One region of the Gynuella sp. genome, then DNA from elsewhere that is predicted to be linked to it. Evidence: predicted binding sites of a transcription regulator. Region 1 holds the regulator's gene; each other region holds the start of a gene.
The links. The regulator LexA, encoded in region 1, represses DNA repair genes until DNA is damaged. The targets are predictions, from matches to a motif close to TACTGTNTANNTANACAGTA.
Positions count from the first base shown of each region.

Region 2: recN (DNA repair protein RecN) is a predicted target of LexA. The motif match lies at 1,969-1,988, and genes of this name have one in related genera.
Region 3: ACQY6I_RS02295 (peptidase inhibitor family I36 protein) is a predicted target of LexA. The motif match lies at 1,369-1,388, and genes of this name have one in related genera.

Region 1 is NZ_JBNKSF010000019.1:83,695-86,979, reverse strand. Features, by position in the region: gene ACQY6I_RS07575 (DUF2835 domain-containing protein) at 25-255, shown strand; gene ACQY6I_RS07570 (quinone-dependent dihydroorotate dehydrogenase) at 335-1,351, shown strand; gene lexA (transcriptional repressor LexA) at 1,570-2,175, opposite strand; gene ACQY6I_RS07560 (alpha/beta hydrolase) at 2,381-3,247, shown strand.
Region 2 is NZ_JBNKSF010000038.1:27,642-30,926, forward strand. Features, by position in the region: gene ACQY6I_RS15865 (MATE family efflux transporter) at 1-96, opposite strand, end outside; gene recN (DNA repair protein RecN) at 263-1,945, opposite strand; gene grpE (nucleotide exchange factor GrpE) at 2,082-2,684, shown strand; gene dnaK (molecular chaperone DnaK) at 2,768-3,285, shown strand, end outside.
Region 3 is NZ_JBNKSF010000007.1:268,041-271,325, reverse strand. Features, by position in the region: gene dctP (TRAP transporter substrate-binding protein DctP) at 1-201, opposite strand, end outside; gene ACQY6I_RS02300 (TRAP transporter TatT component family protein) at 217-1,056, opposite strand; gene ACQY6I_RS02295 (peptidase inhibitor family I36 protein) at 1,610-1,744, shown strand; gene ACQY6I_RS02290 (OmpA/MotB family protein) at 1,697-2,410, opposite strand; gene ACQY6I_RS02285 (hypothetical protein) at 2,407-3,285, opposite strand, start outside.

The DNA of each region.
Region 1 (3,285 bases):
GATATCATTACATCAGGCTAGGTTATGAGTTCCGGACAAAGTTTTTTAATTGTTGATATCAGTATTACCGCTGAAGAATTAATAAAGTTGTACCGGGGCTCAGCGAATCAGGTCAGAGCCACGGCCAGAGATGGCCGTGTTGTTCGATTTCCAGCTCGTATCTTACAGCCATATGTGACCCGTTCAGGCGTGCAGGGAAGCTTCAGGATCATATTTGACGGACATCATAAATTTCAGAAGATTGAACGTTTATAGCCCGCTCAGTTCGCTTTTCAATATTCAACAGCTGAATGACAGACTATAATCCGCCAAATTTTTCAAAGGGCGGATACCGATGTACGACTTGTTGCGCAAAGGGCTTTTCTTACTTTCACCAGAAACGGCTCATGAAGCCTCCCTTGAACTGCTAGGGGCTGCAGCCCGCTTAAACCTGTCAGGCTGGGTGGGGAATAAGGTTTCTTCAAAACCCGTCCGGGTGATGGGAATTGATTTTCCAAATCCAGTCGGTCTGGCAGCAGGTATGGATAAAAATGGCGAATTTATCGATGGCCTTGCGGCACTGGGATTTGGTTTTATTGAAGTTGGCACAGTCACTCCCAGGCCGCAGCCGGGCAACCCTAAGCCCCGCTTGTTTCGCTTACCGGAAGCCGAGGCTATTATCAATCGCATGGGCTTTAACAACCACGGTATTGATCAATTGATTACCAATGTCCGGCAAAGTCGTTATGACGGAGTACTTGGCATAAACATTGGTAAAAACAAAGATACTGCCAGTGAGCAGGCCGTGGATGACTATTTGACCTGTTTGCGTAAAGCCTATCCGTATGCCTCATACATAACGATCAATATTTCCTCTCCCAATACCCCGGGTCTTCGTGATCTTCAGTTTGGCGATCAGCTGTCCAGTTTGCTGGCGGCACTGAAAGAAGAGCAGCTCCATCTTCAACAACAGATTGGCAAATATGTTCCACTGGCCGTCAAAATTGCACCGGATATGGATGAGGCAGGTATTGAACAAATCGCAGAAACTCTGATTAAGAATGGTATCGATGGCGTGATTGCCACCAATACCACCGTGAGCCGGGAAGGGGTCAAGCACTTGCTGCATGGGCAGGAACAGGGAGGTCTCAGTGGTCTGCCGGTGCTTGATATGGCGACTGAAACCCAGCGTTTAATGGTACAGGCCTTGGATGGCAGGCTGCCTGTAATGGGGGTTGGGGGGATTCTCAATGGCGAACACGCTTCAGAAAAAATACTGGCAGGTGCCGAACTGATTCAGTTGTATACCGGTTTTATCTATCGTGGTCCGAAGTTGATCACCGAGTGTGTAGAGGCGATACGCAATATTTAAGGATGTATTGTGTTAATGCCGAACAGAGCATTATGACCGTGCAACTTTGCAGTATTGTTTGATTAATACATAGGGGATAACACGCGACTATCCCAACAAAGTCAGGTTGGTGCCGATGCAGAAAGCGACCGTCGGTACGTAATAAAAAATCGCTTGCATAAAAAACACGCGCTGAATTTTGATATTCAGCGCATAAAACGAAGTGTTTTGAAAACTGACTAGTGGATTGTGTTTCTCAACACACCCACATATAAGCCCTCAATGGCAAAGTCATCTGATTTCAGGTCAACAAGGATATCATCGTAATCCTCGTTTTCGGCCACCAGAGTGACAGTATTGCGGCTTTTGTAAAACCGTTTGACCGTTACATCATTATTGATACGCGCCACAATGACATCACCGTTTTTGACTTGATCAGTCTTGTGTACTGCTATCAGGTCATCTTCCAGAATACCAATGTTTTTCATGCTAACACCTTTTACGCGCAACAAATAATCGGCTTTTGGATAGAAGAAGCTTTCTGGAAAATTCACCCGGTTCTCGATGTGCTCCGCCGCCAGAATCGGTGAGCCGGCAGCAACACTGCCTACAACGGGTAAACCCGCATCCAGATCTTCAGGCAGACGAATACCTCTGGAGGCACCGGGAATCATTTCAATTGCGCCCTTGCGGGCCAGGGCTTTTAAATGTTCTTCTGCAGCATTGGGTGAACGAAAGCCGAGTTTGGCGGCTATTTCTGCACGGGTAGGGGGCATGCCGTTATCATCCAGATACGATTTGATGAAATCAAAGACCTGTTGTTGGCGGGCGGTAAGCTTTACCATGATGGATTCCTGAATTTTTTTACAGTATTGGAAGTATATACAGCTGCCATTGGCCGTGCAACCTTGTCATCGCACTCCTGTTCGAGGGAAATAGATAAAGATAAACATACAAAATTAGTATTAGTGTTATGGTAAAGCCTTATGTTGATCTCGTTTTTTTGGGACAATGGTCAGCTTTTCGATGTGTTTTGGATTTTCATTTGCGATGAAAAGTAGCAGTCAGCTTTTTCCCGTTACATTATTTAAGGCCGATTTCTGGGAGGGCTATTCTGAAGATGTATATTTGTTAAAGCCTAACAATAGCCCTGATAAAACCGCTGAATTTGCGGTTACCCGTTTGGGCCATCCGGATGTTTGCCGTAATGGGCTGAGCCGTGGGGAGCCTGTCATTCTGTTACACGGTTTGTATGAAAACCGGACCGTCTGGATGTATGAACAACATGAGATGCTGTGCCAGCTGCTGAATGCCGGGGCAGATGTCTGGATCATGGAAATGCGCGGTCATGGCCTCTCCAAAGTCAATCACGATAGCCGTCAGAATCATTGGCGTAATTATGCCCGTTATGATTTACCCGCCTTACAACAGTTTATTCGTGAACAGAATCCGGCCAGACAGACATGGTTGGCCAGGGAGCAGGGGGCGGTTTCGCTGTTGCTGGCACTTGAATATGGTTTGTTGGATAAACAATCGGAGGACCGCTTTTTTGTGACCCGTCTGGGAGATCTTCTGCGTCGGGACTTTCCTGGGCTGATTTTGGCGCGCTCGCTGTTTAATCGAAAATCAAGGTTTATTCCAGCTGGCCGTAATGAATATGAGTCGCGCCTGGCTATCAAACAGATCTGGCGGCAAAAATCATGGTTTACCGGGCCGAAATCCCTCGATGGAAAAACTCCTTTGTTAAAAAGTATGCAGCAAAATCCGCTGTCCAACTTGTTTTATCTGTCGGACATGAATGATCCTCATCAGCGGAAGTTGATCAGCCGCGCAGGTTTTACTGTGGTTGAAGAGAAAGCGTTTTCAGAAGCCTTGTTGGTATCCTTGATAACTAACCCGGTACATAAAGTTGGTTGAGCAGGCTATGGTCGCTGGAAATGAATTGAGCCAATTTT
Region 2 (3,285 bases), on a different contig from region 1:
AACCAGGCCCAGTAAAGGGAAGGACAGGTTGGCTAAAGCCACAGGCCATGCCAGATGAAATGTTTGCTTCCAGGGTAGAGATTTCAGTCTGTTCAACAGTTTTTCCACATAAATTATTGATTTCGAAGGGATTGCTTATGGCAGTGATGCAGATCGTGGTTGTGGAAGTCAGAACGGGAGATCCAGTTATCGCCAAAACCAAAAGTGTATAGCGTGTTTTTTGAAATACGGCAATTGTGATGGGTATTTCAGTAGAATATTGTTAGTGCATTTTTTGCCCATTTACCAACATTTCCTGAGCATGCGCAATGGTTTGCGGGGTCAGTTCCACTCCTCCCAATAGTCTTGCCACTTCATCTACGCGACAGTTTTCTGTTACATAATTGAGTTTAACTTCGGTGTTGCCTGAACGGGTAATGGCTTTACTAACCTGTATGTGATGATGCCCCAGACTAGCGACCTGCGGCTGATGAGTAACACAGAGTACCTGACCTTTCTCGCCCAGGTGACGCAACATCCTGCCTACGATTTCAGAAGTGGCACCGCTGATTCCAACGTCAACTTCATCAAAGATCAGTGTTGGTATCTGGCTTTTTTGGGCACAAACGACCTGTATTGCAAGGCTTATACGTGAGAGTTCGCCCCCGGATGCTATTTTTTGAATAGGACCAAAAGACAGCCCAGCGTTGGTTTGTATAAGAAATTCAATTTCTTCGTTGCCAAAGATGGCAAAGCGTTTGTCTGCCAGGGGAGTCAGTTGTACTTTCAACTGAGCTCCTTTCATGGATAGCAATTGGAGCTGTTGAGTAACTTCTTTTGCCAGTCTGGTACTCGCTTTGGTACGTTTTTCAGTAAGCTGACTGCTCAGCTGCTGATGAGCATCCTGGAGTTCTTCGAGTTCTTTGTTCCATTGTTCCAGATTGAATTCATCATCTTTCAAGGACTCGGACTCCTTTACTAATGCCCGAAATGTCTCCAATAGCTGGTCAGGATGGATCTGGTGTTTTCTGGCCAGGTCGTAAATGGTGGCCAGACGTTGATCCACATCAGCCAGACGACGTTGGTCAACTTCGAAGTTATCAAGAAAGTTGCTTAGTTCTTTCAGGCCATCATCAATCATGATTTGTGCTGATGAAAAAGTTTCTAAGATATCTCTGAGTTGTTCTGATTTTAACGTCTGTAATTGTTGATTCAGAGATCGTAATGCATCCAGAATTCCTGGGGTGGATTCATTTCCCTCGCAGCTGGAAATGACCTGGCTCAGTGTCTTGACCGTGTTTTCACCATTGGCCAGCAGTGTTTGTTCTTGCTCAAGTGCCTGCAATTCGTTGTCCTTAAGGTCTAATGCCTCCAACTCATCGAGTTGATATTGCAATAGTTGCAGGCGAGCGGACTTTTCGTCTTGCGCTTTCTGAGTTTGTTGGACCTTTTGGTGGAGTTTTCGCCATTCCTGATAAGCATCAGCCACTTTTTTTGCTAGCTTTTCGTGGCCACCGAATTCATCCAACAGACGGCGCTGGACATCAGTATTCAGAAGCGAATGGTGTTCATGCTGGTTATGGAGATCAATAACCAGGTCTCCCAGCTCTTTTAATTGTTGGGCTGGTACCGGTTTTCCGTTAATAAATGCTCTGGAGCGGCCCTCAGAAGTGATAACTCTTCTCAACACACATTCTGCTTCGCCATTTTCAAGCGCCTGGGTGATTAGCCATGCTTTTGCAGATGGAATGTGCTCTAACATGAAGGTTGCTGATATATCCGCTTTTTCTGCTCCTGGACGGACAACACCACTCTCGGCCCGGTTGCCCAGCGCATAACCAAGGGCGTCGAGCATGATGGATTTGCCGGCTCCGGTTTCACCGGTAACAGCTGTCATTCCTTTATGAAGTTCAATATTCAGTTCGGAAACAATCGTAAAGTTGCTGATGTGAAGATGGGTAAGCACAGTTTCACCTGTTTGAATATATATACTGTCTATAAATACAGTATAGAACAATGAAGTGCAACTGTTGAAATTGACTTCAATGACCCGATATAAGTGCGCCATTAACTGGTTATATTAACTTCGGAGAATACTAGAGATGACAACAGAAAATCAGACTGTTGATCAGGGGGCGGGAGAAGGCCAATCTGAAGAGCTGCTTCAGCAGGAATCACAACCTGAGCAGCAGGGAGCTGCTGATGAAACTGTCGATGGGACGGAAGGTGGCGGTGAGGCTGCCGAAGAAATCGCAGCCCTGAAAGAACAACTGTTACGGGTTCATGCGGATATGCAGAATCTTCGTCGACGTATGGAAAAAGATGTTGAGGCGGCCCATAAGTTCGGTCAGGAGAAACTGATTAAGGAGCTGTTGCCGGTTATGGATAATCTGGAACGGGCACTGGAGGCTGCGCCGCAGGAAGAGCGTGATTCAAACCCTGTTCTCGAAGGGGTTAATATGACACTGGGATTGTTTACCAGTGCTCTTAATAAGTCTGATGTGCAAGCTATCAACCCTGAAGGGGAGCCTTTTGACCCGCAGTTACATCAGGCAATGTCTATGGTTGATAACCCTGAAGTTGAACCCAATACCGTAATTGCCGTTATGCAAAAAGGGTATACATTGTCAGGTCGTCTGGTGCGTCCGGCAATGGTAATGGTCAGTAAAGGTGGTGGTCAAAAAACAATCGATGAGCAGGCTTGAAAGCCTTACAAAAAGCCCAATTATTCTGGCAAGCAATGAGAATTCGGGTAAAACCCCATCTAGAATTTAGGAGATAGTGAAATATGGCAAAGATTATTGGTATTGACCTGGGAACCACCAATTCCTGTGTCTCTATTATGGACGGAGACAAAGTAAAAGTTGTTGAGAACTCTGAAGGTGATCGTACAACTCCCTCGATTGTGGCATTTACCGACGATGGAGAGGTATTGGTTGGTCAACCTGCTAAACGGCAAGCGGTTACCAATCCGACCAACACACTTTTTGCGGTTAAGCGTCTGATTGGTCGTCGTTTTGAGGACGATGTTGTGCAAAAAGACATCAACATGGTTCCTTATAAGATTGTCAAAGCAGACAATGGCGATGCATGGGTGGAAGCAAAAGGCGACAAAAAAGCGCCTCCCCAGGTATCTGCTGAAGTTTTGAAAAAAATGAAAAAGACTGCCGAAGACTTTTTGGGCGAAAAAATCACAGAAGCAGTGATTACTGTTCCCGCATACTTTAACGACAGTCAGCGTCAGGCAACTAAAGATGCTGGTAAAATTGCCGGCTTGGATGTAAAACGGATTATCAACGAGCCAAC
Region 3 (3,285 bases), on a different contig from region 1:
ATCATCCCCCATGACACCACCAGGGTAGAATTTTACTTTAACCCGTCCATCGGTCTGTTTTTCAATTTTCTTACCGGCGGCACGATATTCCTTCAAAATAGCAGTGCCATCGGGATATGCAGTAGAAATCTTTAGTGTCACCGCCGAAGCCGGTACGACCAGAACCAGAGATAAAATAAACAGCGTAAAACGAATAATCATTTAATTCCTCAGATATCAAAAATAGTCATTACTCTCGGCCAACAATTCCTGGGCCAGTTGTTGGGCGTAGTGATTCTGCAAAGTCAGGCCATTCTCTTCCGGGTCAGCCGCGATCACTTCACGTAACAACCGATCATGAAGATCCTGATCAAACACCAACCGGGCATATTTCTCTGCATACTTCACTTTGATGATCAGATTCCGACCCTGGCTTAGTTCAATTCCACGTTCGAAATACTCCCTGGCCACTTCTGGCTTCCCTCCTAAACCTGGAGGAATCAGGCTGTTCATAACGCCCAAATACAACAGAGCCTGTCCACGGCTATATGATTCATCAATCGCTACAACCTGCTTCATAATCAGCTCGACCTTGGCCAGATCAGCAATGGCATTCCAATCATCTGAATGCTCCTGAATATAGCCAGCCCACGCTGAACCTAGCGTGTATAATGCCTCCAGGTCCTTTTTTCTGTCCATGCCCTGTACAATTTGCTGAAACGGCCCATACTCCAGTGTCTCCAGTCCACAAGCTCTTTTTTTATGGACACACATCTGACGCTGGGCATATTTCAGGCTTTTATCGATCAACCGTACCCGGCGTTCTTTTTCTTTAACGAACAAACTGGCATAAGCCCCATTCAAGTCCGAAGCCGTGCGCAATAAGCCATCATTTCTGGGATAATTGATCACAGCTCCATCTAGAACCAATAAATACGTCGGCAATCCTTCTCTGACCGTCTCAAGGTCATCATTATTTAAAACGCCATACCCCAGAGACTCTGGTAATCGATTAACAGAACACCCGGAAAGCCACACGGATAGTAACATTAATAAAGCGACACGCGGTCGTGACATGAGTTTCGCCCTATGCTTCAAAAATTTGCCGGATAGTACCAAAATAAAATAAAAAGCTCTGGGTCAGTTTGTTTTTTTTCGGACAAAAAGCAGAACTTCACCGTCAATTAACGAAAAAGGGCTGCCACGCTGTCAACCAAGTGTAAAAGTGTCTGGTAGCTGTCGATTGGTCATTTCGTGGCATTTAACAGGATAGAAGGAGTAGTTAGAAAAAAACTGTTGCAGACTAAAATCTTCCAAAACATGATGACTGTATGCGGCTTTTCGCTCTTTGTAAGCATCAAATCCCTGATAGCGCAACAAGTGTAAACATTCTGGGCAAATATCCAGCTGCCCAGCAGCTTCATCAGAACTTATTACCAAAAACTCACGATACTCCTGAACCCCCTGTAGTAGAACTTTGCAGCCACTGACATGGATCTGCTCTTTGTAAACGGCAGCCACTCTCGAATTTTTGTATCCAAGAGTATGATCGCTCAATAACAATAAGGGGCTGTCTATCAGCTTTAGACCAGCTTTAGCCAGACTGGAACGCTCCACTCCTGTCAGGTGAATTTTCGGATCAAAAAATTCAAAATGCCCCAGTTCATTTGTCTGCATTTTTTCACGCAGCCGATTGAATGGCTCATACTGCAAAAAGTCAGGGAGTTTCACTGTCAACCTCATCCAGAATTTCGGCAATTCTTGAATCAGCATCAGTTCTGACACGGAATTCAACCCGTCGGGACAATGCCTCGCTTTCTTCACCATCAGCATTCAACACCGGCTTAGAGGACGACAACCCATTAGCTGTCAAATGAGCCTTTAACCAGTCAGCCTGATCTTTCACAGAATCCAGCGCCAACAGGTAAGCAAGCGTCGAACGGGTACGTGATTGAGACAGTTCCATATTCAGGATATACGCCTCATCGGCACTGCGGCCCGCCCACATACTGGAAGTATGTCCTTCTATACGCACTTCTGAAATGTCATTTCGATATTTGTCGGACATAATGATCCGCATATAACGAGGGAAAAAATCGGCCAGGATTTCGGAAAACTCTGGCTTCAGATCTGTCTCGCCACGATCAAACAGAAGTTCTGCTTTATAAAAACGAAAACTCAGATCAGGGTCTATCTCCGCCCCCCACCGCTCCAAGTCATCTTTAAATTCCGTAACCAGATCCTGATACAGTTGCGTTCGAAGACGATCATAGAGCACCACTACGTTTTCGATACGCTTGCGCTCTAACTCAACTTCCACCATGAATACAACAGCGATCAACATGAATACCATCATGAGCCCTGCCATCAGGTCACTGACTGAAACCCAATGCTCCTCCTGCTCTACAACCAGATTGTCATCCGCAATCATGACTGCTCCTCAGCCATACTGACGAGCTCTTTCAGACGATCTGTCAGGGGCGTGTAGTCGTTCACAAACTTCTCACTCAACGCCGTCATTTGGTAGCCAAATGTTTTTAATGCCTTAGTTAATTCCTGCTCCATTGCAGCATCAAGATCTTTAAGCTGTCGCTGATTCAAGGCAATCAGCTCCTTGAGTTCTTGATTGACAGAATTTTGTGACTGCAAATAAGCATCGTTAAGAGTCTGACAGGCCTGATTTACCGTGGAGCGAATCTGTTGACTGGTCTCAACCAAGGTATCGCTGATCAACCGTTGTTGACTTACCATCGACTCCTGCAGGTGTTCGGTCACGGAAAGAATACGTTTTTCTAAATCTGGCAACCCTTGTTGAGCATTGTTAATAACCCCCGACAGCTGTTCGGCGAACTCTGCCAAAGCACTACTTTGGGAATGCAATCCGGTCAGCATACTCTCCATATCCCTGGCAACCTGAGTAAACACGTGGCTGTGATTAACCAGCTGAGAAAATGCCTGAGTGGCATCCACCATCGACATAGCGCTTTCTTTCTGTCGATCAATAATTTCATGCAGGTTTGACATGTTCTGTTCCTGCCATACCTGCATCTTGCCAACAGATTCATTCAGTTGACGGAAGTTCTCACCATATTGCTGATCAATCTGCGCATTAAAGTCGGTCATGACATGATCAATCGCTTTGATCAATGCCTTAGTGTTCGCTTCGGTCATTCGAACTTCAAAATCTTCCATTGCAGACTGCAACGACTCCAGGTGCCCATTGACAATTCCCTGCTGTGCCCGCCACATGGACACCAGTGAGTCATCTGCTTCACCACTGATACTTTGCCCCAGATGTCTAACCTC